One region of the Bradyrhizobium sp. SOJA106 genome, then DNA from elsewhere that is predicted to be linked to it. Evidence: riboswitches for the same ligand, from Rfam matches in the RefSeq annotation. Region 1 holds a riboswitch; the other holds the start of a gene.
What was found. Region 1 has a riboswitch for S-adenosylmethionine ahead of metX (homoserine O-acetyltransferase MetX). Riboswitches for the same ligand answer to the same signal wherever they lie in the genome.

Region 1 (14,949 bases):
AAGCAGAACGCCAATGCCGGCGTTGCGGCCGGCATCAATTCGATCGGCACCGAGAGCACGCTGGAAGGCAAGAAGGCGCGCAGCTTCCCGCTGAAATTCGTCGATGGCGCGGTGCTGCTCGGCCCGATCAAGGTCGGCCAGATCCCGTCGCTGTATTGAGCGCTGCGCAACGGCCGCCAAACGCTCCGTCGTCATGCCCGCTTGTCCCGGGCATCCACGTATCTATTCAATCGCGGATGCGCGTGGATGGCCGGGTCAAGCCAGGTCAAGCCCGGCCATGGCTGAAAGAAAGCTACGGCTTCTTCAGCGCTGCATGCGGCCGGCCGAAATCGGGCGCCGCCGAATCCTGGCCGATCTCGACGATGCCGCGGCGGATGGCGCGGGTGCGGGTGAAATGGTCGAACAGCGCCTCGCCGTCGCCGCGGCGAATGGCGCGGGTCAGCTTGGCGAGATCCTCGGTGAAGGTGCCGAGCATCTCCAGCACGGCTTCCTTGTTGGCAAGGAACACGTCGCGCCACATCGTCGGATCGGACGCCGCGATGCGGGTGAAATCGCGGAAGCCCCCGGCCGAGAATTTGATCACCTCCGATTCCGTCACCTGCGCCAGCTCGTCGGCGGTGCCGACAATGGTATAGGCGATCAGATGCGGCAGATGGCTGGTGATCGCGAGCACGAGATCATGATGATCCGGTGTCATCACCTCGACCTTGGCGCCCATCGCTGCCCAGAAGGCGCGCAGCCGATCGGTCGCTGCCGCATCGACACCGTCCGGCGGCGTCAAAATGCACCAGCGGTTGATGAACAGCTCGGCGAAGCCGGAATCCGGGCCCGAATGCTCGGTGCCCGCCACCGGATGCGCCGGCACGAAGTGAACGGTCTTCGGCAAATGCGGCGTCATGTCCCTGACCACCGCGCCCTTGACCGAGCCGACGTCGGAGACGACAGCGCCGGGCTTCAGATGATCAGCGATCTCCTTCGCCACCTCGCCGCAGGCGCCGACAGGGATGCAGAGAATGACGAGATCGGCGTCCTTCACGGCCTCCGCATTGGTCGCCACCACGTGGTCGACGATGCCGAGCTCCATCACCCGCGCGCGCGTCTTCTCCGAGCGCGCGGTGGCGACGATCTCGCCCGCCAAGCCCTGGAGCTTCGCAGCGCGCGCGATCGAGCCGCCGATCAGGCCGAAGCCGATCAGGGCGACGCGCTGGAATTGCGCCTCGCCGCTCATTTGCCGGCCATGAAGTCGCGCAAGGCGTCGACCACGAGGCGGTTGGCCTCCTCGGTGCCGATGGTCATGCGCAGTGAATGCGGCAGGCCGTAATTCTTCAGCGCGCGCAGCACGAGGCCGCGCTTGGTGAGGTAGGCATCGGCCGCCTCCGAGGTCTTGCCCTCGGTCGGGAAATGGATCAGCACGAAATTGGCGACGCTCGGCGTCACCTTCAGTCCGAGCTTGCCGATCTCCTCGGTCAGCCAGTTGCGCCAGGTCTCGGTGAACTGCTTCGACATCGCCTGGTGCGCGGTGTCTTCAATGGCCGCGACCGCGGCGTACATCGCCGGCGTCGACACGTTGAAGGGACCGCGGATGCGGTTGACGGCATCGACGATGTGCTCGGGGCCGAACATCCATCCGACGCGCAGCGCGGCAAGCCCGTGGATCTTGGAGAAGGTGTGCGTCACGACCGTGTTCTCGGTGGTGGCGACCAGCTCGATTCCCATTTCATAGTCGTTGCGGGAAACGTAGTCGGAATAGGCGGCATCCAGCACCAGCAGCACATGCGAGGGCAGGCCGGCGCGCAGGCGCTTGACCTCGTCGAACGGCACATAGGTGCCGGTCGGGTTGTTGGGATTGGCGAGCCAGACCAGCTTCGTCTTCGGTGTCACCGCGTTGAGGATGGCGTCGACGTTGCAGGTGAGGTTGGTCTCCTGTGCAATAACGTTCTTGGCGCCGACCGCCATGGTCGCGATCGGGTAGACCAGGAAGCCGTGGGTGGTGGAGATCGCCTCGTCGCCCTGGCCGAGATAGGTGTGGGCGAGCAGGTTCAAGATCTCGTCCGAGCCGGCACCGCAGATGATGCGGTTCGGATCGAGCCCGAACGAGCGGCCGATCGCCTCGCGCAGCACGCGCGAGGTGCCTTCCGGATAATCCTCCAGATGATCCGCCACGCGCTTGAACGCCTCGATCGCCTTCGGCGAGGGTCCGAACGGCGTCTCGTTGGCCGAGAGCTTGAACACCTTGCGGCCCGGCTCCGGCACCGGGCTCTTGCCGGGCGTGTAGGGCGCGATATCGAGAATGCCGGGATTCGGCACGGGGCGGGACATCTTCAACTCCGAAAGTGACTGGGCGCGTGGCTTACGATTTCGGCCCGGTCGGGGCCACCGTATAGCGCGTTGCGTGGCTGCCGACGAGGGCCGTGGAGCGCACCGAGGCCCCCGCCTCGATCAGGGCAGCCTTGATCTTGTCGATGCTGGTTGCGCTCGTGACCGACACCAGCAGCGCCGCGCCGTCGAAGGCGGTATCGGGCACCGCCACGATCTCGGCAAGCGGCGACAGGGCGCGCGCGACCTCGGCGTTCCACCCGGAAACGCGCACGCTGAAGGTCTCGACCTCGGTCACCAGGGCGCTGTCGGCGACGCGCGAGACCGCAAACACCGGCAGTGCCGCCGGATGGTCCGCGCGCTCGACGAAGGGCAGCCGCGCGATGATTTTTGGCGCGCCTTCCGCTTCCAGCTCCAGCCACCATGGCGTGCGGCTCGACGTCGCCGAGACCAGCGCCAGGTCGCCCTTGGATTTGGCGACCGCCTCGACCGCAGCCTGCGCGCTGAAATGCGCGACGTAGGGCACCGTGAAGCCGAAATGGAATCGCGCGGAATCGCGCATCGCCGGCTCGCTCACCGAGATGTCGGCATGCACGGAGAACGGCGCCTGCACGTAAGTGAACGTCGAGATGATCACCCGCCAGATGCTCTCGACCGTGTCGAGCGGCAGGATGCCGCGATGGCGCTGAACGAGGTCGCGCATCATCGCGGCCTCGCGCGCAGGCCGGAACGCGGAGCCGACCTCCTGGGTCTGCTTGACCTGGATCAGGCGGTCGATGATGTCGCCGCGCTGCATCAGCAGGCGATGCATGTCCGCATCGATCGCGTCGATCTCCTTGCGCAATTCCTGGAGCGATGGTGGCGCGGGCGGACGTTGGGACATATCTGCCAGATGCGTTCTGCAAGTGCTGTTTAGAGGCGTTCCAATGCGGGTCGGGCAAGCCAGTCGGCAAACCGGATTCCGCTGCGGTCGATGTCCTGATTAGGCAGTCAGGGCGGCGAAAGCAAAGAGAAATGACGACCTTTTCGGCCGGCGTTTCAAGGACGATTTTGGTTAATCCGGGCCGCGACTTGACGAAAACCGCCCAAGACAGTAGCTTTTGCCCGTTCCGTGGTCATTTGAGCCGGCCGGCTTGCAGCCACGTTAAAAAACTCGCTAAACAGGCCGGGGACGCTTCCGATCCCGGCCGAACCTATCGTTCAGGCCGGGTTTTTCATGGCCTGATGCAAGTAGCGGTCTGAAGTCCGATCGCAAACGAGGTCGATGGTCAGATGGGTAGCGTCAAGGCGATTCCGAGTCCTGCGATCAGCGCTGATGAGCGCTCGCACGAGGTCGATCACCCAAGTTCGCAGGTCGCGCGTTTCGGCGCCGATCAGCCGTTGCGGCTCGATTGCGGCATCGATCTGGCGCCGTTCCAGATCGCCTACCAGACCTATGGCGAGCTCAATGCCGATCGCTCCAACGCCATTCTGATCTGCCATGCGCTGACCGGCGACCAGCACGTCGCCAATCTGCACCCCGTCACCGGCAAGCCCGGCTGGTGGGACACGTTGGTCGGCCCGGGCCGCCCGATTGATCCGAGCCGCTACTTCATCATCTGCTCCAACGTGATCGGCGGCTGCATGGGCTCGACGGGGCCGGCCTCGATCAATCCCGCGACCGGCAAGGTGTGGGGCCTCGATTTCCCCGTCATCACCATTCCCGACATGGTGCGCGCGCAGGCGATGCTGATCGACCGGCTCGGCATCGACACGCTGTTCGCTGTCGTCGGCGGCTCGATGGGCGGCATGCAGGTGCTGCAATGGACCGCGGCCTATCCTGCCCGCGTGTTCTCTGCGCTCGCGGTCGCCTGCGCGACGCGGCACTCGGCGCAGAACATCGCCTTCCACGAGCTTGGCCGCCAGGCCGTGATGGCCGATCCCGACTGGCACAATGGCGCCTATGCCGATCGCGGCCTTCATCCGCATCGCGGCCTCGCGGTCGCGCGCATGGCCGCGCATATCACTTATCTGTCGGACGCGGCACTGCACCGGAAATTCGGCCGGCGCATGCAGGATCGCGAGCTGCCGACCTTCTCGTTCGACGCCGACTTCCAGGTCGAGTCCTATCTGCGCTACCAGGGCTCCTCCTTCGTCGAGCGCTTCGACGCCAACTCCTATCTCTATCTCACCCGCGCGATGGACTATTTCGACATCGCGGCCGATCACGGCGGCGTACTGGCGAAGGCGTTTGCGGGCATCCAGACCCGCTTCTGCGTGGTGTCCTTCACCAGCGACTGGCTGTTTCCGACCTCGGAATCGCGCGCGCTGGTGCATGCGCTGAACGCGTCGAGCGCACGGGTGTCGTTCGCCGAGATCGAGACCGATCGCGGCCACGACGCCTTCCTGCTCGACGTGCCCGAATTCTTCGACATCTCCCGCGCCTTCCTGCACTCGGCCGGCAAGGCGCGCGGCCTCACCGGCAAGAATGACTGACAAGGACCGCTCGCGATGTCTGTACAGGAAGTGCTGCCGCTGAACGGTCTCACCGCGGAGCAGTCCGCTCATTTCCGCGCCGACCATCTGCTGGTCGCCGAGATGGTCAAGCCGGGCTCCAAGGTGCTCGACGTCGGCTGCGGCGACGGCGATCTGCTTCAGCTGCTGGAGACGCGCGGCATCGACGGCCGCGGCATCGAGTTGTCGCGCGAGGGCGTCAACCGCTGCGTCGCCAAGGGTCTTGCCGTGGTGCAGGGCGACGCCGACACCGACCTCGTCAACTATCCCGACGACGCCTTTGACTATGTGATCCTGTCGCAGACGCTGCAGGCGACGCGGCAGCCGCGCGTGGTGCTGGAGAACTTGCTGCGCATCGGCCGCCGCGCCATCGTGTCGTTCCCGAATTTCGGCTTCTGGAAGATGCGGCTCCAGCTCCTGATCGGCGGCCACATGCCGCGCACGGAGAACCTGCCGGCGACCTGGTACGACACCGCCAACATCCATTTCTGCACCATCAAGGATTTCGTCGAGCTCTGCGACGCGATCGGCGTCAAGATGGAGCGCGCCGAGGCGCTCGACCTCTACGGTCGTCCGCTCCGGCTGCGATTGCCGTGGTGGGTATGGAACATGTTCGGTGAGCAGGGCGTGTTCCTGCTGAGCCGCGGCGGGGGGAAGTAGGTTCTCCGTCATTCCGGGGCGATGCGATAGCATCGAGCCCGGAATCTCGAGGTTCCGGGTTCGCTCTTCGCGCGCCCCGGAACGACTGCCATGCTAACCTGCCGCCAGCGACCTCGGGTCCCGCGCCGGCCATCGTCCCGCTTCCACTAGCGTTACGAACCGCTCCACGCTCTCGTTGAACAGCGCGGGCTCCTCGAGATTGAGCACGTGGCCGGACTTGGGAAACATCGCCAGGCCCGCAGCCGGCAGATGCTTCTTCAGAAAGAGACTCGCACCGACGCACGGATCGTCCTCGTCGCCGCAGATGATCAGCGCCGGCGTTGCCACGGCTCTGATCGCATCCGTCATGGCGTAGATCGAGGGGCGGCCGCCCTGAAAGCCGCGCATCGTGCGGGCTGATCCCTTGGCATCGTGACGCGCGAGCGCGGCGTAGAAATCGGCGTGGCCGCGCGGGTCCTTCACCAGGAAGGGAATCCGGCTCGGCGCCTCGCGCGTGACCTTTGCGACTTCGGCGGAGCCCAGCGTCTCGAACTGTTCGGCATTGGCGCGGCACTGCTTGCGCCAGGCGTCGAGATTTTCGAGCTCGGAGCCGGAGCCGACGCCGGCCAGCGTCATCGACAGCGCGCGATGCGGCGCGTTCAATCCGATCTGGAGCGACGAATAGGCGCCCATCGAGAGCCCCACGAGATGTGCGCGCTCGATTCCGAGATGATCGAGCACCGCGAGCGCGTCGGTGTAGAAATGCGTGTACGTGTAGACCTCGCCATCGGGCACGTCCGATGGCGTGTAGCCGCGCGCGGAATAGGTGATGCAGCGGTGGCCGCGCGAGAAGTAGCGCATCTGCGGCTCCCAATTGGTGTAGTCAGCCGCGAACTCGTGCAGGAAAATAATTGGCGTTCCCTGGCCCGCCTCTTCGAAATAGATGCGGACGCCGTCCCTGGTCGTGGCATGGGGCATTAACCGTTTCCCTCTGTTCAGGCCGCAAACGGAGGATCGCAGTTAATGGTGTTGTCCGCAATGCGGCAGCATCAGGCCAGCTCCAATGCAAAATCATCGCAGCCATTCGCCGACATGGCAGTCTTTTTCTCGCCACATCCGGACGCTTTACGCCCCGGCGGATGTCGGCCACGGCACTTGCCGACGGGAAGTGGGGGTGTAACTAAGGATGAAGAATGGTTGAGTTGTTTGCGTACCGCCTGTCGCGTTGTATTGTCGCGCTGGCGTTCTTCTTCGCGGCGGCTGCCGCGTTCGTTTCTCCGGCCTCAGCGCGGCCGCATCATCGTCATAGCGCAGAGCGGCACGCTTACGTGCACCATGCCAGACATCATCATGATCGCCATCATGCCCGTGGCTCGCGCTTCGAGCGCAGCGCGGCGCAGTTGCAGGCGAGCGGCTTTGCTGACACCCAGGCCAGCTATGATCCGAACGCCAACGGCGGCGGCATGGCCAGCAACGCCATGAGCGGTGGCAGCTTGGGCGGCGGATCGGGCCTCGTGTCCGAGGCGCGCCGCTATCTCGGCGGCAATCCGACGGGACGCGGCAGCCTATGGTGCGCGCGCTTCATGAACATGGTGCTGGAGCATACCGGCCATCGCGGCACCGGCTCCGACATGGCGAGCTCGTTCGCGCGTTACGGCACCCGCGTCTCCGGTCCGCAGGTCGGCGCCATCGCGGTGATGTCGCGCGGCCGCCGCGGCGGCCATGTCGGCATCATCACCGGCATCGACGCGCAGGGCAATCCGATCATGATTTCCGGCAACAACGGCAACCGCGTCCGCGAGGCCCCGGTCTCGCGCGGCCGGATCTATGCGTATGTGATGCCGAATTAACGGAGCCACGGGCCGTAGGATGGGCAAAGCGAAGCGAGCCCACCACCTCCGTCCGTTCAATAAAATGGTGGGCACGGCGCCAGAGCGCCTTTGCCCACCCTCCGGCAGCGGTGCTAACTCACACCAGCTTCGGCTCTTCCACCGCGACCGCATCCCCAACGCCGATCTCGCCACCTTCGATCACCTCGGCATAGATGCCGCAATCCATATGGCCGAGATGGCGCGAGAGCGTCGGCGGGATTTCGAGGTCGCGCGCGGCGGTCACCGGGTCGACATTGGTCGCCGGGCAGCGGACGATGCGTTTGACCACCTTCAGCCGGGCGGGCCCGATCGCGAGCGTCTGGCCGACGAGGTCGAGCTCGGACCATGCCGGCCAGCCCTTCACGTAGAGATTGGCGCGGAAGCGCAGCGGGTGCACGGCGATGCCGCCGAGCATGATCTCGATGGCGCGGACGCTGTCGAGATTGATGATGGACACGACCTTGCGGGCGACGTCGGAAAAGCTGTGGTCGCGTCCGGACAGAACCTTTGGCGGGCCCTTCAGCTCCGGCTGGAAATTCTCGGTGAAGTAGCTCTCGATGGCAGCGCGGCCGGCGGCGGTCTCGAGATCGCCGCTGGCGACGATCTGGCCGTCCTTGCGGATGGTCAGGCGGTTGGTTGCGTCCTCGAAACGACTGTCGAGGGAGGCCAGCCGCTCATGGCGCGCCAGCATCAGGAACTGGATCTTCGGCTTCCATTCGGGGGCTTCAGGGTCGAACCCGCTTGGGCCGTTCTCGATGGCGTAGCGGCGGTCGGCGGGCAAGGTCTGGCCGACCCGCAAGGGCACGCGGGGCAGGGACTCCGGCGTCAGGCCCTTGATCGGATAGCGGTAGAGGCCGGTGATTTCGGCGGTCTGGCTGGCTGTCATGCCGCTACTTAAGGGATTCGACCGCGTCCCGCCAAGCCGGCGGATCGGCGCACGAAATTGTGAACTCGCCTCTTTCGATCCGGGGACGCGCTTCCCACATCTGGGTCAGGCCGGCGCCAGCGCCGGCTGATACGACCGATGCCCGGTTGAGGAACGTCAACGCAGGCAGCGGAAACCCAGTGAAGATGCCGTTTGGGGTGCCTTAGCGGGCCCCAAGGGCAGGCCGAGGGACAGAAAAGAAATGAACATCGAGAAGTATACTGAACGCTCCAGGGGCTTTATCCAGTCCGCGCAGTCGCTCGCGATGCGCGAGGGGCACCAGCAGTTTTCCACCCTGCATGTGCTGAAAGTCCTGCTGGACGACAATGAGGGGCTCGCTGCCGGTCTGATCGACCGTGCCGGCGGCAATTCCCGTGCAATCCTGAAGGCGACCGAGGAGGCCCTGAACAAGGTGCCGAAGGTCAGTGGCGGCGGCGCCGGCCAGATCTATCTCGCGCCCGAGCTCGCTCGCACTTTTGATGCCGCCGAAAAGGCCGGCGAGAAGGCCGGCGACAGCTTCGTCACCGTCGAGCGGCTTCTGCTCGGTCTCACGGTGGAGAAGACCAGCGAGGCAGGAGCGATCCTCGCCAAGGGTGGCGTCACCCCGCAAAATCTCAACGCCGCGATCGAGGCACTGCGCAAGGGCCGCACCGCGGACTCCGCGACTGCCGAGAACGCCTATGACGCGCTGAAGAAATATGCCCGCGACCTGACCCAGGCTGCGCGCGACGGCAAGCTCGACCCGGTCATCGGCCGCGACGAGGAGATCCGCCGCACCATCCAGGTGCTGTCGCGCCGGACCAAGAACAATCCTGTCCTGATTGGTGAACCCGGCGTCGGCAAGACCGCGATCGCGGAAGGGCTCGCGCTGCGCATCGTCAATGGCGACGTGCCGGAGAGCCTGAAGGACAAGAAGCTGCTGGCGCTCGATCTGGGCGCGCTGATCGCAGGCGCAAAATACCGCGGCGAGTTCGAGGAGCGGCTGAAGGCGGTGCTCCAGGAGGTGACCGGGAGCGAAGGCACCTTCATCCTGTTCATCGACGAGATGCACACGCTGATCGGCGCCGGCAAGGGTGACGGCGCGATGGACGCCTCCAACCTGCTCAAGCCTGCACTCGCCCGTGGCGAGCTGCACTGCATCGGCGCGACCACGCTCGACGAGTACCAGAAGCACGTCGAGAAGGACGCGGCGCTGGCGCGGCGGTTCCAGCCGATCTTCGTCAGCGAGCCCTCGGTCGAGGACACCATCTCGATCCTGCGCGGGCTGAAGGACAAGTATGAGCAGCACCATGGCGTGCGGATCGCCGATTCCGCGCTTGTCGCCTCTGCGACGCTGTCCAACCGCTACATCACTGATCGTTTCCTGCCCGACAAGGCGATCGACCTGATGGACGAGGCCGCGGCGCGGCTGAAGATGCAGGTCGATTCCAAGCCGGAGGAGCTGGATTCGCTGGACCGCGAGATCATCCGGCTCAAGATCGAGCAGGAAGCCCTGAAGAAGGAAAGTGATCCCGGCTCCAAGACCCGTCTCGAAGCGCTCGAGAAGGAGCTGGTCGAGCTCGAGGAGAAGTCGGCAGCGCTCACCGCGCGCTGGAGCGCGGAGAAGAACAAGCTCTCCAACGCCCAGAAGCTGAAGGCGGAGCTCGACGGCTTGCGCGTCGAGCTCGCCAACGCGCAGCGGCGCGGCGAATTCCAGAAGGCCGGCGAGCTAGCCTATGGAAGGATCCCGGAGCTGGAGAAGAAGCTCGCCGATATCGAGGCGAAGGAGAACCCCGGCGAGATGATGGAGGAGGCGGTCACCGCCAACCACATCGCGCAGGTGGTTTCGCGCTGGACTGGCGTGCCCGTCGACAAGATGCTGGAAGGCGAGAAGGAGAAGCTCCTCAAGATGGAGGAGCAGCTCGGACAGCGCGTGGTCGGCCAGGCCGAGGCCGTGCGTGCGGTCGCCACTGCCGTGCGCCGTTCGCGTGCGGGCCTCCAGGACCCGAACCGGCCCACCGGCTCGTTCATGTTCCTGGGGCCGACCGGCGTTGGCAAGACCGAGCTGACCAAGGCGCTCGCCGAGTATCTGTTTAACGACGAGACCGCGATGATCCGCCTCGACATGTCCGAGTACATGGAGAAGCACTCGGTCTCGCGGCTGATCGGCGCGCCTCCGGGCTATGTCGGCTATGACGAGGGCGGCGCGCTCACCGAAGCGGTGCGGCGCCGGCCTTATCAGGTGGTGCTGTTCGACGAGATCGAGAAAGCGCATCCCGACGTCTTCAACGTCCTGTTGCAGGTGCTCGACGATGGTCGCCTGACCGATGGCCAGGGCCGTACCGTCGATTTCCGCAATACGCTGATCATCATGACCTCGAACCTCGGTTCGGAATTTCTGGTGAATCAACCCGAGGGCGAAGACAGCTCGGCCGTGCGTGAGCAGGTGATGGGAACGGTGCGGGCGCATTTCCGCCCCGAATTCCTCAACCGCGTCGACGAGATCATCCTGTTCCACCGCCTGCAGCGGAGCGAGATGGGCCGGATCGTCGAGATCCAGTTCGCGCGGCTGCAGAAGCTGCTGACCGATCGCAAGATCGTGCTGACGCTCGATGCTGCCGGCCGCGACTGGCTGGCCGCCAAGGGTTGGGATCCCGCCTACGGCGCCCGGCCGCTGAAGCGGGTGATCCAGCGCTACCTCCAGGATCCGCTCGCCGAGATGATCCTGGCCGGCGACGTCAGGGACGGCGATACCGTTGTGATCTCGTCCGCAGGCAATGTGCTGACCTTCAACGGCAGGGCAGCGCAGACTGCGGAGATCGCCCAGTTCGAGGCGCCAGTGTCGAAGCGCAAGCTGAATTGAGTGCGGGCACTGCCGGCTGAAACGACGAACCGCCCCGGAGGGTTCAGCCTCTCCGGGGCGTTAGCTTTGTCGGTTAGTTCGTTAATTAGCCGAGTGCAGATGCGGAGCCGGGATCGGCTGGACCTTGCTCGTCGTCGTCCTCGTCGAGTTCCGAGAGAATATCCACCAGCTCGCGCACGCGGCCCTGTGCCAGCGGCCGCAAATCGTTGATCATCGGCTCGTCATTGGCGAGCCAGGCCTGAGCTTCGGCGAGTTCCTCGACGGTTGCGCCCGTCCCGATGATCTGGGCGATAGTGACGTCGTCGGCCCGATCCACGGCCTTGACGACATCGTCGCGTGAGAGGCGCGTCATGGGCGATCCTCCTGCTGATCAATTTCCGCCAGCGTCTAACCGGGAACCAGCGTGTGGGTTCCGCGGTCGAGGCCGGTCTGGCGGAGGTTACTTTTTCGCGAGCTTGTAGATCGCGTTCTCGAGGTCGGAGGAGACATAGATGACCCCGCTCGCGCCCACCGCGACGCCGGTCGGAATGTGGGTCGGCAGGCCTCCCGGCGCGCCCACGAGGCCGATCGGAAGATTGGCCGCGATCTCGGTGACCTTGCCGCTCTCCGGTTCGATCGCGATCAGGCGCTTGGCGCCGACTTCCGCCACGATCAGCTGACCATCGCCACCGCGCGCGATGCCTTCCGGCATTTTCAGCTCCCTGGCGAGTACGGTCTTTTCGCCGTTGCTATCGATCCGTGAGACGGTGCCTGCAAAGGCTTCGGTGACGTAGATCTCGTCAGCCCTCCCGCGAACGAGCCCCACCGGGCCTTCGAGGCCGCCGATCAACGTGGTGCGGTCCTTGCCATGCTCGCCGCTCACCTTGACCAGTGACTTGGTGCCGAGCTCGGCGACCAGGATGCTGCCGTCGGCGAGTACGATCGCATCGTGCGGCGCCTTGAAGCCGTGCAGCATGTCGCGCGTTGCGCCGGTCTTGGCGTCGATCACCTGCACCGTGCCGGTGAACCAGCTCGACAGCACCACATCGTTGCCCTGCGCGGTCGCGCTCATGGGATATTCGAGCGTCGTGCCGGCGGCGTGCATGCGCGCCCTCTCGGTGACCTCGCCAGTCGTGCCGTCCACCGTGCGATAGGCGAACACGTCGGCGACGTGGATTGTGTCCTTTCCGTTCTCCGAGGTGACGCCGATGCCGCCCGGCAAAGCCAGCTTGCCGATGATGATCTGCTTGGCCTGGCCGGTCGCCGGATCGACCTCCTGAATGCCGTTGTCGGCCATGTTCGAGACGTAGATGCGGTCCTTGTCGTCGATGGCGAGGTTGTCCAGTGACGGCTTCAATTGCGCGACCGTGGTCTTGGTGCCCGTTTTGGGATCGACCCGGACGAGCTGGCCGAGCGCGGTATCGACCACGAAGAGATTGCCCTTGGAATCGAAGTTCACCGCGGCCGGGACCTTGAAACCGTCGGCGACGACGGTGAGCTCGGCCTTGTCGACATCGACCTTTACGACCTGGCCCTTGAACCAGAGCGGACCGTAGAGCTTGTCGTCCGGACCGAACTCGAAGCCGTTGAGGCCGCCCATTTTCTCCATGATCTGGCGCGGCGGCTTCACGCCCTCGACGTCGATCTCATAGAGCGTGTCGCCGAGGAAAACGGTGGTGGCATAGAGCCTGCCGTCCTTGCGAAAGGCGAGTGAGTTGATGCCGGGAAGGCCGGATGCGAGCTTCTTGATGGGGCCGTCGCCCTTGCGCGCATAGAGATCGCCGGCGAGGAATCCGGTCCAGGCCATGGTGCCATCGGGCGCGAACGCGATGTCGTCGGCCATGCCGACGGGAGACGGAATTGCAACCTTGGCGGTACCGCCGGCGATGTCCACTTCGTAGAGCGCCGCGCCGGCGACGCTGCCGGCGAACAGGTGGCCGGCCTTGTCGATGCCGAGCCCGTGCACGCCATGGAATGCGGAGCCCGGCACGAGCTTTGTCACCTCCCAGCCGTCGGCGGATGCGCCCGTGGTGACGAAAAGCGCAGCGACGAGCGCTGCGCAGGCGAGCCTGTTGTTCATGGCGAGACCTCCCGTTTTTTGGAAAGTATTCGCTCCTGGCGCTGCTTTGGCAAACGAAACTTGGCGTTGTGACGCCGCGAGGCCGTCTCACGCGGTCAACGTCGAAATCCGATCGTGTTTGAAAATGTCCGGCCGATATCGGCCTGTTACCGGTTTCTACTACCGGTTGGTGACCTGGAGCGGACCGCCGGTCGCGTCCGACATGCGGGCGATGGCGCCGCCGCGGCCGCTCATCATGCCGTCAAGCCGGTCGCGCTCCTTCTCGAAGCCGGCCAGCATCGGGCCTTCCAGCGAACGGCCGCGCGGCAGTTTTACGCGCAGCGGGTCGACGAAGCGGCCGTTGACCAGGATTTCGTAGTGGACGTGCGGGCCGGTCGACGCGCCAGTCGAGCCGACGAAGCCGATGACCTGGCCCTGCCGCACCTTCTTGCCGACTTCCATGCCCTTGGCGAAAGCCGACATGTGGCCGTAGGCGGTTTCGTAGCCGTTATTGTGCTTGATGCGGATATATTTGCCGTAACCGCCCTCGGGGCCGATCTTCTCGATCGCGCCGTTGCCGGAGGCGAAGATCGGCGTGCCGTAGGCGGTGGCCCAATCGACGCCGGTGTGCATCTTCACATAGCCGAGGATCGGATGGCGGCGGCCGCCGAAGCCGGAGCGCATGATGGCGTTGTTGACGGGTTTCCTGACCAGGAACTTCTTCGCGCTCTTGCCGGTCTCGTCGTAGTAGTCGACGACACCATCGTCGGGGCTCTGATAGCGGTAGTATTTCTTGGTCTCGCCGCCGACCGTGAGCGAGGCGAACAGCACGTCGTTCTTTTCGCTCGACGTCACGCCCTCGTCCTCGCCGGCGTAGAACACGTCGAAGGAATCGCCCGGCTGCACCTTGCGCTGGAAATCGACGTCGTAGGAGTAGATCTTGATCATGTCCTCGATGACCGGCATCGGGACCTTGTTGCGCATCGCGGTCTCGTAGATGCTCTGGTAGAGCCGCACCCCGGTGCCGTCATCGTCGTCATCGTCGTCGCTGCTGGCGTTGGCCGTGGCGTCGGCGACGGTGTTCATGCTGGAGACGTCGACAGCGACATATTTGCCGAGATCGGACAGCGCCGCGATCGCCTCGACCATGGTGTCGTTTGCAACCACGACGCGATAGGGCTGGAGGCGGGCGCCGGGGCTTGCGGGCGCCATCAGGATGCGGAGCTTCTCGCCTTCCTTCAGGCCGCCGTCGCGGCCGCGGGGGCCGAGCGTTGCGGTGATCGCCTTGATCTCCTCGGCGCTGGCGCCGAGATCGCGCAGCACGGAGCCGACGCTGTCGCCCTTCTTGACCAGGTAGATGCGTTCGCCGCTCGGATTGCCGCCGGTGATCTGCTCCTTGGTCTTCGGCAGCAGCGTGACGTTTTCCGGCACCACGCGCGTCTCGAAGCCGGCATAGGGATCGGACGATGAGGTTTCCGGCGCGTAGGCGCTGCGGATGTCGGACGATCCGGTCGCGCCGGAGACATCGGCCGTGGCATTGGCCAGCGAGGCGTAGCGGACGCCGCCATTGCCGCGCCAGTTGGCGGCATCGCGCACCCGCATCAGGATGTCGTCGAGCGCCACCACTGCGGAAATCTTCGCCTTCGGCAGCACCGGCGACAGGTCCTTGGTCACGAAGGAGACCTCGGCGTCGGGCTCGACGGCTTCGGGATTGTTGGGATCGTCGGAGGCGGTCTTCGGATCGGAGCCGACATCTGTGAGCAGACGCTGGGCGTTGAACGGCGGGATCTTCGCCGACAGCTCGCTGGTCGTCATCGACAGGTTG
Region 2 (14,949 bases), 300 kb from region 1:
ATGCAGCTTGGGAAGCTGCCGTTCTACCATTGAACTACGCCCGCTTATGCGTGTCTTGCGCCCGTCCTGATTAGCCGAGACAACGCCTCCCGCCAAGCGGTTTGGCGCGTCCGACCGGACGCTTCTTAGCGTTTTGGCAAGATTTTGGGTGCGCGCGATTGTGGCGGTGTTATGATCGATCTGTCGGGGGAAGACGTGCATTGATTGGGGCGTGTGCATGGTGGGGCGCGCTTACGCGATATTCGACACGGCGATCGGGCGCTGCTGCCCGTTGCCCCGCCGCGAGCGCCCGGCTAAGGCGCGATCCTGATCGCACCCTAGCTTTGTCTTTTTCGGCATGATCTTGTCGAACAACCGCTACACACCTGTCCGATCATGCCTAGATAGGCGTCATGGACGCCACCACCCTGCTGACGACACGCTCGATGACCGTCTCCGAGTTTCGCTGCGATGCGGGACCGGACGACAAGCCGTTTCCGGAATGCCGCACCGGCCATTCCATCGCCTATGTCCGCTCTGGCAGCTTCGGCTGCCATTGCCGCGCCGGCTTCTTCGAGCTGGTGGCAGGATCGATCCTGGTCGGCGCGCCCGGCGAGGAATACACCTGCACGCATGAGCATGTCTCGGGAGACGTCTGCCTCGGCTTCTTCTTCAGCGAGAGCCTGGTCGACGCGCTCGGCGGACGCCGCGAGACCTGGCAGGTCGGCGCGACGCCGCCACTGCCCGAGCTGATGGTACTTGGCGAGCTCGCCCAGACGGCGGCAGATGGCAACAGTGATTTGGGTCTCGACGAGATCGGCCAGATCCTCGCCGGCCGCTTCGTTGACGTCGTCTCGGGTAAGGCGCGCAAGCCGGCGACGCCGACCGCACGCGACCGACGCCGCGCGGTTGAGGCCGCGCTGTGGATCGACGACAATTCGCATACCGAGGTCGACCTCGAACAGGCCGCGAAGCAGGCGGGCCTCAGCCCGTTCCATTTCCTGCGGCTGTTCTCCGCCGTGCTCGGCGTCACCCCGCATCAATATCTGGTGCGCTCGCGGCTGCGGCATGCGGCGCGGCTGCTCACGGACGAGGACATCACGGTCACGGACGTCGCCTATGACGTCGGCTTCGGTGATCTCTCCAACTTCGTCCGCACGTTTCATCGCGCCGCCGGCGTATCGCCGGCGAAGTTCCGGCAGGCTTCGAAGGGGATGCGCAAGATTCTCCAAGAGCAGCTCGCCCTCAACTGACTAGTTTCGTCTCCGGCGCGCGCCAGTTGCGGCGCGCTTTGCAATGGAGACGACCATGTACGACCACATCGGATTGCGCGTTGCCGATATCGACGCCGCCACGCGCTTCTACAGCGCGGTGCTGGCGCCGCTCGGTTACGTCCTGTGCTCCAGCGGAGACGGCTATGCCGGCTTCGGGCCGAAGGGCGAGCCCGCGCTATGGCTGCATCTGAACAAGGGGCGCAAGGCCGACGGCGCGCATATCGCGTTTCGCGCCAAGGACCACGACGCGGTCAAGGCGTTCCACAGTGAGGGCCTGAAGAGCGGCGGTCGCGACAATGGCGGCGCCGGGCCGCGCAAAGATTACAGCCCGACATATTATGCGGCGTTCTTGATCGACCCTGATGGCAACAATGTCGAGGCGGTTTGTGTGTGAGGCGCGACCAAACGCGCCACCTACGCTGTCGTTCCGGGATGGTGCGTAGCACCAGACCCGGACTCCCGAGATTCCGGGTTCGCGCTTTGCGCGCCCCGGAATGACTCCAGCAAAAATGGGAATCCTCCATGGCCTCCATCCACAACGACATCCCCCTTCCCGCCTCCGCGAACGACGTCTGGGACGCGGTGCGCGATTTCGGCGCGCTGCATCAGCGGCTGGTGCCGGGCTTCGTCACCGCCTGCACGCTCGACGACGATGCACGCATCGTTACCTTCGCCAACGGCTCCGTCGCGCGCGAGGTGCTGGTCGATTGCGACGATGCGCGGCAGCGGCTGGTCTATGCGATCAACAACGAGCGGCTGAAGCATTACAGCGCCTCAGTGCAGGTGATTGCCGAGGGCGACAAGAGCTGCCGCCTGATCTGGATCATCGACATGTTGCCGAACGAGCTTGCACCCTATGTGCAGGGCCAGACCAGAGAGGCGATGGCCGCCATGCACAAGGCGTTTCCGCGCCCCGCCTGAACGCTCTGTGACTTCCGGCACAGAGCCTTCCCCGCGCCGGCCGTAACCATGACCGCGTGCGTCCGGTTGGCTCCGCTCTTCCGGCGGCGCCGCGCACGCGAGGAGCAGGCCATGAGAGGTGCGGACAAGGTGATCTGCCAGGCGGCCGCCGTGATGCTGCTGTTTTCGATTTCGAGCGCGCCGGCAAAGGCGCAGTTCCTCGGCGGCGGTGCCGGCGGCGAGGACATGATGACCCAGATGGCGCCGATGCTGGAGATGATGAAGGCGAAGATGGGCAAGCGCCGCTTCGCCATGCTGATGCAGACCATGGGCCCGATCATGAGCCGCATGATGGAGAACGGCGGCGGGTTCGGCGGCATGATGGGCGGCGGGGGTTTTGGAGGCTTTACCGGCGGCAATCTCGGCGGCGGGTTCGGCGCGCCAAATTATAGCGGTTACACGCCGATGGGCGGCGGCGCCATGCCGGCCGGCTTTGGCGGCATGGGCGGCGGCGATATCATGGGCATGCTCGGCGGCGGCGACATGATGGCAATGATCCCGCAATTGATGCGGCTCGCCAATGCCGGCGGTAGCGGCCATCGCCGCCACAGGCATCGCTAGTCCGCTGCGGCTGACAGCGCCGGCCTGATCGCGGGCTTGCTCTCGCGCGGACCCCAGCGCGTCAGCACGACGCTGGAGCATGACAGCAGGCCGAGCACGACCATCGAGCTTGCGGCCAGCCAGAAGAAACTCTGTGCGGTCGCCTCATGCGTCGACAGCCACCAGCCGGCGGCCGAGATGTAGGTCAACCGCGCAGTCTGCGCCAGTACCGGGCCGATCACCTTCGCCGCGCCTTGCGAGGAGAAATACATCGTCGTTGCAAGGCCGAAGAACGCATAGAACGGCCCGACCGTCGAGAGATATTGATGGCTCGCCGCGCGCACGGCCGCGCTGTCGGTGAAGATGTTGACCCAGAGATCGGGGAAGATCGCAACCAGGCATGCCGGCGTACCGACGGCCATGAAGGCGGCAGCGCTGGCGATCCAGGCGATGCGCCGGGCCCGCGCGATGCGGCCCGCGCCGATCGCCATGCCGACCATCGGCACGCAGGCGATGCCGAACGAGAACGCGATCGAGGTCAGCAAAAATTCCAGCCGCGCGCCGATGCCGTAGCCGGCGAGGATCGCGGTGCCGAACTTCGCCAGCATGTGGGTGAAGATCGAGATCGTCAGCACCGATTGCAGCGGCGAGAAGCAGGCGATGGCGCCGACCTTTAGGATGTCGAAGAACATCGCCCATTGGATGCGCAGGCCGCGCAGCTTTGGTGCGATCCGCGCGCGGCCGGAGAACAGGTACCACCCCATGATGCAGACATTCATGGAATAGGCGATCAGCGCGCCGGCCGCAACGCCGCGCATGCCGAGTTGCGGCACCGGGCCCAGCCCGAGACCGAGCGTGCCGCCGAGCACGATCTGCCAGGCCGCGGAGTTGAGGATGAGGAACGACGGCAGCTTCATGTTGCCGGTGCCGCGCAAGACGCCAGCCATGGTGTTGAGCAGCCAGGGCAGCACGGCGCCGCCGAAGAACACCTGCGTGTAGGCGACCGCATGCGTGAGCACATCGCCGCGGCCGCCGAGCATCTCCAGGACCCTGGGCCCGAAGATCAGCATGCCCAGCATGAAGACCAGGCCGAAGCTGATGCCGATCAGCATCGCATGCACCGCGAGCGTGCCGGCGCGCTCGCGGTCGCCGGCGCCGAGCGCACGCGCGATGGCGGAGGCCACCGCGCCGCCCATGGCGCCGCCGGACATCGTCATGGTCAGGATCACTGTCGGAAACACGAGCGCCATCGCGGCCAGAGCCTCGACGCCAAGCCGGCCGATATAGGAGGTCTCCGCGATCACCGTACAGGTGCCGGCCGATAGTGCGATCACGTTGGGCCAGGCGAGTGCGAGCAGCGTGCGCAGGATCGGCCCGTCGGTCAGCGCACTCTTCACGGGCGGCGAAGGCGACGGCAGCGGGCGCTCTTGCTCATCGACCGGGATTTCGGCGATGTCGGACATGTCCTCTCCCGGGCGCAGGCGCCATTCGCGGCGCGGCAATGAACAGGTGTGCCAATCGATGTCTTCGCGCGGAAGGCGCTGCGGCGGTTGTTAGCACGGTAATGGCCGATTCCTCCTGCGTCAGGTGCAGGCGTGCCCTGCGGCAGCGCATTTCAGCCCGTGGAATTGTGAATCTCAGTTTCCTTGCGGGCGCATCGAACCACGAAGGCAACGCAAGCGCGGCATTACCCAATCGTCCAGATCAGCGATGGACGCCCGCCTGCGGCGGTGCGCAGCCGCACGCCGATGTGCCGGCCGCATCCCGCGGCGAGGCCCTCGAACAATCCTTCGAGCACCTTGGCACAGGCGGGGTGATAGTCGGCGACGTCGTCCATCAGCTTCCAGCTCTGCTGGCGGATTTCGAAGCTGCCTTCGGAGCGGGTCGTCTCGGCCGCATCATCCTGCGCAGCGACCAGCGCATTCAGGAACGATGCGAATTCGCCCGCGTCACCGCGGCTCATCGAGAGCGCGGCCGCGACCTCATCGAAATACTGCATGCCGATCAGCTTGCCCGTGAGATGCAGGAGGTAGCCGGCATCCTCCGGCCCGAACAACTGCACCATCACGGGAGCCGCCGTGCGCACATATTCCATCGCGTAGTTGCGATAGGCTTTTTCAAGCCGCGGCTTTGGCCAGCTCGCGACAGGCAGGGCCGGCGCGGTCCTGGCATCGAACAGCGGCGCGTCCAGATGCCGAGCGAACACGAGGCGCTGGTCGAGCTCGAGCGGATAGTCATACTGATGATAGTAACCTTCGAGCCCGTCTTGGCCGTCGACGCTCTGCTTCGTGCAGACGAAGCCGAGGCGGAGATCGCCGAGCGCGACGCCGTTGTTGGCGTGCCAGCCGCGCAGCATCGCGCGGCTCACCTCGCCCGGCACGCCGCAGATCGCGGTGCCCCTCCAGATCCAGCGCGGCGGCGGATAGCGGATCCAGGCCTTTGTGTCGCTCTCATACATGTATTCGACATGGACGCCGCCGATCCAGTTGGAGAGGTAGTGATATTGCGCGGCACCCACCGCCGGCGGCAGATGATCGATCCCGAGCTTCTTGAGCCCGGGCAGGAAGCGCTCCTGCTGCTGGCGGCGAAACACGCGGAAGACAAACTCCGCCGCATCCGCCGTGCCGCGTCGCGTGACGACGGTGAGGATGAGGCCCGTGAAATAGGCGTGGTAGAGCTCTGCGACCGCGCGCCAGCGCTTCCATTGGGCGTGCTGCGCGGCATCTGATGCGGCGGTCATGTTTCGCTCCCGATCGTTGTTGCGATCGAGTGTGTCACTGCCTCCGGTGACAGACAAGTTCACGCGGATGCAAGGCCCTCTGCGCGACAGCCTGTCAATTCCGCATCACGAATTTTGTACGGCTTTCGCGGCACGCTCGCGCTCGACGCGTTCGGTGACGTCGCGCGCCATTGCCACCGATCCCTGCACCGCACCGCCGGAATCCCGCACCAGCGCGAAGGTCATCTCGATATAGAGCTTGCGCCCGCTCTTGTGCAGCGCGCGAGTCAGCGTCGGCCTGCCCGCAAGCTTCATCGTCCCGCTCGCGAGCGCGGCCTCAAAACCCTTCCAGTGCGCGGCGCGCAGATGCTCGGGAATGATGAGGTCGAGGTTTTGGCCGAGCGCTTCGTCGGCGGAGAAGCCGAACAGCGCGGCCGAAGCGCGATTCCAGCGCATGATCGTGCCGGAGCGATCGGAATAGATCAGCGCGTCCGCGACGTCGTTGAGGATGCTTGTGTCGAGGTGGGATTGATCGCTCATGTGATGTCTTCCCGCCAGCATTCTGCGTCACCGCCCGCCCAGTGCGCAATTGCGCACAGGGGCGGGCGATCCGATACTCCGAGGCGGCAGTGACTGAGCGGACAAGCCGCTGCGTACTAGATGGCCCGGGTCAAGCCGGAGCATGACAGTAGATTGTGGAACTACACCCGAAAATGCTTCGATAGTTTGAGGCCCTGCGCCTGGTAGTTGGAACCGATGCGCTGGCCGTACATCGCATCGGGGCGCGCCAGCATCTTCTCGTAGACGAGGCGGCCGACGATCTGACCGTGCTCCAGAATGAACGGCACTTCGCGCGAGCGCACTTCGAGCACGGCGCGCGCACCCTGCCCGCCGGCGCCGGCGTAACCGAAGCCGGGATCGAAGAAGCCGGCATAGTGCACGCGGAATTCCCCGACCAGCGGATCGAACGGCACCATCTCCGCGGCGTAATCCGGCGGCACCTGCACTGCTTCCTTGGAGGCGAGGATATAGAACTCGCCGGGGTCGAGGATCAGGCTGCCGTCGGGGCGCGCGGAGATCGGCTCCCAGAAATCCTCCACCGCGTAGCCGGCGCGGCGATCGACATCGACGACGCCGGTGTGGCGCTTGGCACGATAGCCGACGAAGCCGCTGGCTTTCTCCCCCGAGAGATCGACCGACAGGGCGACGCCGCCGGAGAGATCGGCATCGTCGATGTCGACGAGGCGCTCGGCGGCATGCAAGCCGTCGAGCTCGTCGGCATTGAGGATGGCGTCACCAGTGCGGAAGCGCACCTGCGACAGGCGCGAGCCTTCGCGCACCAGTACCGGAAACGTCTTCGGGCTGATCTCGGCATAGAGCGGACCATGATAGCCGGCGCCGATCATGTCGAAGCGGCGGGTGCCGTCGGCGATGACTCGGGTGAAGACGTCGAGCCGGCCGGTCGAGCTCTTGGGGTTCGCGGCCGCGACGATCTCCGGCGGCAGCGCCAGGCTTTCCAGCAGCGGCACGATGTAGACGCAGTTGGTCTCCAGCACCGCGCCGTCGGCGAGACTGAACTCGTGCAGCTTCAACTCGTCGATGCGCTCGGCGACGGTGGCGCCGGGGCCGGGCAGGAAGCTGGCGCGGACGCGATAGGCGATGTCACCGAGGCGCAGATCGAGGCTCGCCGGCTGGATCTGGCTTTCGACGAAGTCGTATGCGGGCAGGATGAGGCCCGCCTCCGCCATCGCCGCGATCATGCGGTCGGGCAGGATACCATTGGCGTCGGCGGCAACCGTAAAGCTCAACCGGGGGTCCTCATGAAGGGGCAAACGCATCCGGACATGCCGGAAATACTAGCCTTTTACGGCTATCCGATGGACGCCTTGACGGAAAGGGCATTGCGGAATATGAGCATCACTTATCCCGTGGTGATTTGAGCCGGCCGGCTTGCAGCCACGTTAAATAAGTCGCTAAACAGGCCGGGGACCTCTGTGATCCCGGCCCGTGGAGATATCCAGGCCGGTTTTTTTGTGGCCGTTTTCAACGAGACGGTCATGTCGGAGGGTCCTATGTCGAAGTCGCCTACCACCTACCGCCCCGAAACCCGCCTGGTCCATTCCGGCACCCTGCGTTCGCAATATGGCGAGACGTCGGAGGCGCTGTTCTTGACGCAAGGCTACGTCTACAACAGCGCCGAGGAGTGCGAGGCGCGGTTCAAGGGCGAGGACCCCGGCTTCATCTATTCGCGCTACTCCAACCCGACAATCGCGATGTTCGAGCGCCGCATGATCGAGCTCGAAGGCGCCGAAGCTGCCCGCTCGGCGGCAACCGGCATGGCCGCTGTCACCACCGCGATCCTGGCGCCACTGAAGGCCGGCGATCACGTGGTCGCCTCGCGCGCGCTGTTCGGCTCGTGCCTCTACGTCGTCCAGGACCTGCTGCCACGCTACGGCATCGAGACCACGCTGGTCGACGGCCTCGATCTCGACCAGTGGCAGCGCGCGCTCAAGCCCAACACCAAGACGTTCTTCCTGGAGAGTCCGACCAACCCGACGCTCGACGTACTCGACATTCCCGGCATCGCCGAGATCGCGCACAGGGGCGGCGCGCGGCTTGTGGTCGATAACGTGTTCGCGACCCCGATCTGGCAGAGCCCGCTGGCGCTCGGCGCCGACGTCGTGGTCTACTCCGCGACCAAGCACATCGACGGCCAGGGCCGCTGCCTCGGCGGCATCATCCTGTCGTCGGAAGCGTTCATCGCCGAGCACATCCATAATTTCATGCGCCAGACCGGCCCATCGATCTCGCCGTTCAACGCGTGGGTCCTGCTCAAGGGCCTGGAGACGCTGGGCGTGCGCGTGCGCGCGCAGACCGACACGGCGGCGCGGATCGCCGAGGTGCTGGCGAGCCATCCGAAGATTTCGCGGCTGGTCTATCCCGGTCGCGCCGATCATCCGCAGGCGGCGCTGGTGAAAAAGCAGATGCGCGGCGGCTCGACGCTGATCGGCTTCGAGGTCAAGGGCGGCAAGTCCGCGGCGTTCCGCGTGCTCAACGAGCTCAAACTTGCGAAGATCTCGAACAATCTCGGCGATGCCAAGAGCCTCGTCACGCATCCGGCGACCACGACGCATCAGCGCCTGAAACCGGAAGACCGTGCCGCGCTCGGCATCAGCGAGGGATTCATCCGCTTCTCCGCGGGCCTCGAGCATGCGGACGATCTGATCGAGGATCTGACGGCAGCGCTGGAGAAGGCCTGACGGGCGAATGGCGAATAGTGAGCGGCGAATAGAATCTCTGTTCGCTCCTCGCCATTCCTATTCGCTCTACATCGGCCGGTACGTCCGCACGTCCGCGGGCACGTTCACGCCGATCTTGATCTGGCCGACGGAGCGGATGATGTCGTCGCCGAGCAGCTGGGCGAAGCAGGCATAACCCCAATCGTTCATGTGCAGGCCGTCGGCGATCACGAAGCTCTCGACCGGGATCGACTGCTTCTCGTGCCAGTCGCGCATCACCTCGAAGCGCGGGAAGATGCCGACGTGACGAAGCTCGGCGACCTTGCCGAGCAGCTTCACCATCTTGCCAGCGCTCTCGGCGCGCTGATTCACGGCCGGGGAATATTGCGGATCGACCAGCACGATGTCGGCGCCGCCGGCGGCCTGGATGCGGGCGATGCCGTCCTCCACCATCTTGGCGGTGTCGCCGGGATCGAGATTGCGCAGCACGGCGTTGGTGCCGACCTGCCAGATCACCAGATCCGGATGCACGTCGATCACCTCCTTCTGCAGGCGCTTCATCATCTCGGGCGCATCCTCGCCGCCGACGCCGGCATTGACGACGGTGATGTTGGCGGTCGGATATTGCCGGCGCAGCTGCGCGGCGAGGCGGTTCGGATAGTTGAACTCCGGCGAGCTCGCGCCAAATCCCGCGGTCGACGACGAGCCGAACGCGACGATGAGAACGGGCTGGCCGGCGACGAGCTTGCTTGCGACATGCGGCAGCGAGCCCATCGCCTTCGAGCCGCCCTTCGGCGGCAGGCAAGGCACGCGGCTGAAGATGTCGCTGGCGGATTTCGCCACCTGCTTCACCTTGTCGATGGCGCGCGAGGTGATGCCGCGCTGCTCAGGCGAGGTCGCGCCGACGGTGGTCTGGGCAGGCGATGCGGGAGCGGGATTAGCCGATTGCGCGGGCGTCGCCTGCGCCTGCGCGGCTTGCGCCTGGGCGCGCGTCTGCGAGACCGGGGTCAGCAACAGCAGCGCTGCCGCTAAGGGCGCAGCCAGCGATGCCGTCAGGCAAAAAGGGCGGAAGGTACTCATTAACGCTAGTCCTCAATTCTGCTGCTGGGCAGGCCCCAGATGGGCAGCGTCGATCACGAACTGTGCCAACGCCCGGCCGAGGCAATCATGGACCTGTTTCGCTAGCTCCGGCCCGCGGGACGGGCTGAACAGGTCGAACTGCCCCTGATCATTCCACTGCCGCATGATCGCGAAACGATCGAACAGCGGGATATCATGCTCCTGCGCCACCACCCGCATGTTGTCGAGATATGGCGGCACCGAGATCATGGTTTCAGTACGCGGGCTGTACTGCAAATTCATCAAGACGACGTCAGCCCCTGCATTTTGCAGCGCGGCAACCCCTTCGGTCACAGCGCCGCGGAAATCGTCGGGATCGATGGCTCGGATAGCATCCACGGTCCCGGTCTGCCAGATGACCAAAGTAGGCCTTTTTGCTTCCATCAGCTTAACGAAGGTTCCGGCCGCCTCCTCGGCCGTTTTCTTGCTCTGTATTTCTACGGAGACGTGCACGGCCGCCGACGGCGGGAGCATTTCCTTCAGGATCGCCTGCATGCGCGCCGGATAGGACGCGTCCTCGGAGGCCGGAATGGTGGTCGAACGGCTGCCGATGACCAGGATTTCAAGGGGTTTGCCTGATTTGACGACCTCGGCGACCCTGGGAAGCTGGCTCTCGCTGGTGAGCAGATAGGATGGCAATTCGCAGGCTGCGGGCGCGGCAGGAGCGGCAGCAGGCGCAGCATCGCCCGCGCGCGCGTGGGACGCGGCGAGGCTACCGCATAGCAGGATCAGGCTCAGGAGAACCTTCGCCTTCATCAGCCCCCTCCCGCCAGATCGGCGTTGCCGACGGCGTTTTTGGTTTTCGCACCGCTCTTGTCAGCCACGCGCTTGTACCACGAAATCACCGAAGCCACGCCCCACATGATCAGGATTCCGCAGAGACTAATCAGCGCATGCATGACCGCGCCGCCGGAGACTTCGGCCAGGATGAAATGGCCGGCAAAGGCGAGGAAGACGCCGAGACAGAAGATCTCGAGGGAGTGCTGGCCGCACAGGATCAGCGGGCGCAGCCAGGGCGATCTCAGGCCCGGCCACTCCCGCGGCAGAAAGCGCACGGTGAGCGCCGCCAGCGCCAGGAAATGCGTGAAGCGCAGCACATCGAGATCGGTCTTGTCGATCGGGTACATCCATTGCTCGAGCCGTTTCGGCATGAAATGCGACAGCTGCGGCACGTACCAGGTCAGCGTCACGTAGAACGCCGCGACGATATAGGCGATCGCGATCCACATCGTCACCGGCGAGGCCAGGATACGCGACATGCGCCGCGCACCTCCGAGCGCGCACCATGCGCCGAACACGAACAGCAATTGCCAGGCGAGCGGATTGAACGCCCAGAAGCCGTTCGGATAGGCGGAGAAGTAGAGATCGAATTCCCAGGTCACCGCATAGAGCGCGGCCGAGAGCGCGAGCGTGACGTCGGGCTTCCACTTCATCGACCACAGGATCAGCGGCAACGCCAGCATCAGCACGATATACAGCGGCAGCACGTCCATGTTGACGGGACGGAAGCGCAGCAGCAGCGCCTGCACGATGGTGATGTCGGGCTGCTTGAGAAAGTCCATGATCCCCATTTCTTCGGTGTAGAGCGGGTTCTCGAAGCTGGTCGCCACATAGGAAATCTCGGCGAGGAAGATCGTGAACAGGAAGACGTGGGCGACGTAGATCTGCCAGACGCGCCGCAGGACACGCGCGGTGGCGATGACGACGCCGCTCTCCAGCATCGCCCGGCCGTAGACGAAGGCGGCGGTGTAGCCGGAGATGAAGATGAAGATCTCGGTGGCGTCGCTGAAGCCGTAATTGCGGATCGTGAACCAGGTCAGAAGGCTCGGCGGCAGATGGTCGATGAAAATCAGCCACAACGCGAGGCCGCGGAACAGGTCGAGCCGCAACTCGCGCTCGCCGATGGCGGGCAGCGAGATGGCCGGCGCGGCCGCGCGCGGTTTTGCGGTTCCCGCGATCGATCCCGTCACTTGGTCGGCAATGGTCATTGGGGCCTAGAAACCCTTGCGCAAGTCGCGACGCATGAAGGAGTTTACAGGTCCGGGCATCGTCTCGCAAAGCGGCCGGATCACATTTGGGGTCTACTTCCTTGCGAATTCTGGCGGGACGATGTCGCGAAAACCGCCTCAGGCGTTTGGTTCCGGACCCGGATTTCGTTATGATGGCAGCCATGTACCGCGCCGTGACCCGTCAGATCGAAGTGACCGTCGAGCCGAACTTTGTTCCGGAGCAGTCGTCGGCCGACCGCTCGCGCTTTTTCTGGTCCTACACCATCGTCATCACCAATTCGGGCGACGAGACCGTGCAGCTCAAGACGCGGCACTGGATCATCACCGACGCCTCCGGCCGCCAGCAGGAGGTGAAGGGCGAGGGGGTCGTCGGCGAACAGCCGATCCTGGCTCCTGGCGAGCGCTTCGAATACACCTCGGGCGTCCCGCTCTCGACCGCCTCCGGCTTCATGACCGGCCGCTACCAGATGGTCAGCGAAAGCGGCGAACGCTTCGAGATCGAGGTGCCGACATTCTCGTTGGACAGCCCGGACAGCAAGCGGGTGCTGAACTAGGACGCGCAGTTCGCCGCAACGCTCACAACTGTCATGCCCCGGCTTGACCGGGGGCATCCAGTACGCCGCAGCCTCTCGCTTCCATCACCACCGTCTCGGAGCACTGGGTCGCCTGCCTTCGCGGGCGATGACCCTGAGTGGGTGCAATACGAAAACAACAGACGCCTTACGCGTCCTCCACACCCGCCTCATGCGGCGTGAACTGGTACACCGAGCTGCAGAACTCGCAGGTCACGACGACCTTGTCGTCCTTGACCATCGCGGCGCGATCGTCCGGCGAAAAACTCTTCAGCATGGACGCGACCGCATCTCGCGAGCAGGAGCATTGCGCCTTGAGAGACAACGGCTTGAACACGCGCACGCCGCGCTCGTGGAAGAGGCGGTAAAGCAGCCGCTCGCCGGACAGCTCGGGATCGATCAGCTCGACATCCTCCACGGTCTCGATCAGTGAGCGTGCCTCGACCCAGGCGTCGTCCTCGGCAACGCTGTGCACTTCGGCGCCTTCAGGGGCATCGCCGGGATGCAGGTCGGCCTGCCGCGCGCGCTCCGGGGCTTTCGGCAGAAACTGCATCAGCATGCCGCCGGCGCGCCAGCGATGCTTGCCGCCATCGCTACTGCGCCACTCCTCGCCGACCGCAAGGCGCACCTTGGTCGGGATCTGCTCGGAGCGCAGGAAATATTCGTGAGCGGCGTCTTCCAGACTACCGCCGTCGAGCGCGACCAGACCCTGGTAACGGCTCATGTCGGGACCCTGGTCGATGGTCATGGCGAGATGACCGCGGCCGAGCAGCGTGCCGGAGTCCTTGGCGACACCAAGGCGCGCGGCATCGAAGCGCGCATAGGCGCGCAGGCGATCCGGCGCCTGGTAGTCCACCACCAGGAACGACACCGGACCGTCGGTCTGGGCCTGGAGGATGAAGCGGCCCTCGAATTTCAGCGCCGAGCCGAGCAGCGTCGTCAGCACGATGGCCTCGCCGAGCAGCTTGCCGACCGGCGCCGGATAATCGTGCTTGGTCAGGATCTCATCGAGCGCGGGCCCGAGCCGCACCAGGCGACCGCGCACGTCGAGCGCGTCGACCTCGTAGGGCAGCACGGCGTCATCGATCGGAACCGCTGATGGCGCGCGAACCGGGCCTTCAGGCCCGGTCTTCATGTCAGGGGATTGGAAAACCATGGCGCTTTATCTGGGGTCGGAGGTGGTGGAATGGAAGGGCCGCGAGGGGCGGTGTGTTCCGGATGCAGTCATGATCGCACACGATCCTGCAGATTCGATGTCGTCCCGAGGCGCGCGACTTATCCGCCGAAGCTCGACGAGCGAAGGCGGAAGCGCGAACCCGATACCCATGGCCACAGGCCTGGGTTTGGCGAAGACTGTCGGCCTCTAGCCGTCCGCCGCGCGAGAGATTCCGCGGTATGGATCCCTGCGTTCGCAGGGACAACGATAGTGTGTGAGGCGCCCGCCGGGGCTTCAGCGAGATTACGTCACCGCGTCGAAGCACCAGGCCAGAATGCCCTTCTGCGCGTGCAGGCGGTTTTCAGCCTCGTCGAACACGACCGATTGCGGGCCGTCGATCACGTCATCCGTGACCTCCTCGCCGCGGTGGGCCGGCAGGCAGTGCATGAACAGCGCGTCGGGCTTGGCCAGCGACATCAGCTTGGCATTGACCTGATAGGGCTTGAGCACGTTGTGCCGGTGCTCGCCTTCCTTGTCGCCCATCGACACCCAGGTATCGGTGACGACGCAGTCGGCGCCCTTCACGGCGGCCTCAGGATCGGTGCCGAGCACGATCGGCGCATTCGTCGCCTTGATCCAGTCGCGCATCACCTTCTTCGGCGCGAGCTCCGGGGGCGTTGCGACGTTGAGCTTGAACTTGAAGCGCTCGGCGGCGTGAGCCCAGGACGCCAGCACGTTGTTGTCGTCGCCGGTCCAGGCCACCGTCCGGCCCTCGATCGGGCCCCGATGCTCCTCATATGTCATGAGGTCGGCCATCACCTGGCAGGGATGCGAACGCCGCGTCAGGCCGTTGATGACGGGCACGGTCGCATGTTGCGCAAGCTCCAGCAGCGCCTCGTGGTTGAGGATGCGGATCATGATGGCATCGACATAGCGCGACAGCACGCGCGCAGTGTCGGCGATGGTCTCGCCACGGCCGAGCTGCATCTCGGCTCCGGTGAGCATGATGGGCTCGCCGCCGAGCTGGCGCATGGCGACGTCGAACGAAACGCGGGTGCGAGTCGAGGGACGCTCGAAGATCATGGCCAGCGTCTTGCCTTCGAGCGACTTCACCGGCTGGTGCGCCTTCTGCTTCGCCTTCATCGCGGAGGATGCGGCAAGCATGCGCTTGAGCTCGGTCAGCGGCAGCTCGTTGATGTCGAGGAAATGCTTGGGTGAACTGCTCATCAGCTTGCCGCCCGCTTGTTGCCGGCAAGGGCCGTGCAGGCGCGCTCGAGCCGCACGACGCTATCCTCGATCTCGGCTTCTGTGACGACCAGAGGCGGCAGGAAACGCACGACATTGTCGCCGGCGCCGACGGTCAGCAATTTTTCGTTGCGCAG

Region 2: it holds a riboswitch for S-adenosylmethionine, as region 1 does, so the genes downstream of both, AC5V87_RS37885 (O-succinylhomoserine sulfhydrylase) here and metX (homoserine O-acetyltransferase MetX) in region 1, are expected to answer to the same signal.

The regions. Positions count from the first base shown of each region.
Region 1 covers NZ_CM182549.1:7,704,871-7,719,819, reverse strand. The annotation lists gene AC5V87_RS36385 (DUF2125 domain-containing protein) at 1-159, shown strand, start outside; gene AC5V87_RS36380 (prephenate/arogenate dehydrogenase family protein) at 293-1,228, opposite strand; gene hisC (histidinol-phosphate transaminase) at 1,225-2,319, opposite strand; gene AC5V87_RS36370 (chorismate mutase) at 2,351-3,199, opposite strand; SAM riboswitch at 3,418-3,497, shown strand; gene metX (homoserine O-acetyltransferase MetX) at 3,589-4,791, shown strand; gene metW (methionine biosynthesis protein MetW) at 4,807-5,469, shown strand; gene AC5V87_RS36355 (alpha/beta fold hydrolase) at 5,563-6,426, opposite strand; gene AC5V87_RS36350 (TIGR02594 family protein) at 6,642-7,298, shown strand; gene AC5V87_RS36345 (MOSC domain-containing protein) at 7,417-8,205, opposite strand; gene clpB (ATP-dependent chaperone ClpB) at 8,447-11,086, shown strand; gene AC5V87_RS36335 (hypothetical protein) at 11,172-11,438, opposite strand; gene AC5V87_RS36330 (NHL repeat-containing protein) at 11,526-13,145, opposite strand; gene AC5V87_RS36325 (peptidoglycan DD-metalloendopeptidase family protein) at 13,305-14,949, opposite strand, start outside.
Region 2 covers NZ_CM182549.1:8,008,839-8,023,787, forward strand. The annotation lists tRNA gene AC5V87_RS37840 (tRNA-Gly) at 1-44, opposite strand, end outside; gene AC5V87_RS37845 (helix-turn-helix transcriptional regulator) at 393-1,232, shown strand; gene AC5V87_RS37850 (VOC family protein) at 1,288-1,647, shown strand; gene AC5V87_RS37855 (SRPBCC family protein) at 1,776-2,174, shown strand; gene AC5V87_RS37860 (hypothetical protein) at 2,286-2,774, shown strand; gene AC5V87_RS37865 (MATE family efflux transporter) at 2,771-4,216, opposite strand; gene AC5V87_RS37870 (hypothetical protein) at 4,441-5,493, opposite strand; gene AC5V87_RS37875 (PAS domain S-box protein) at 5,599-6,012, opposite strand; gene AC5V87_RS37880 (2'-deoxycytidine 5'-triphosphate deaminase) at 6,174-7,310, opposite strand; SAM riboswitch at 7,391-7,470, shown strand; gene AC5V87_RS37885 (O-succinylhomoserine sulfhydrylase) at 7,545-8,732, shown strand; gene AC5V87_RS37890 (SGNH/GDSL hydrolase family protein) at 8,799-9,791, opposite strand; gene AC5V87_RS37895 (SGNH/GDSL hydrolase family protein) at 9,804-10,586, opposite strand; gene AC5V87_RS37900 (OpgC domain-containing protein) at 10,586-11,818, opposite strand; gene apaG (Co2+/Mg2+ efflux facilitator ApaG/CorD) at 11,989-12,393, shown strand; gene AC5V87_RS37910 (Hsp33 family molecular chaperone) at 12,560-13,567, opposite strand; gene argF (ornithine carbamoyltransferase) at 13,871-14,794, opposite strand; gene AC5V87_RS37920 (aspartate aminotransferase family protein) at 14,794-14,949, opposite strand, start outside.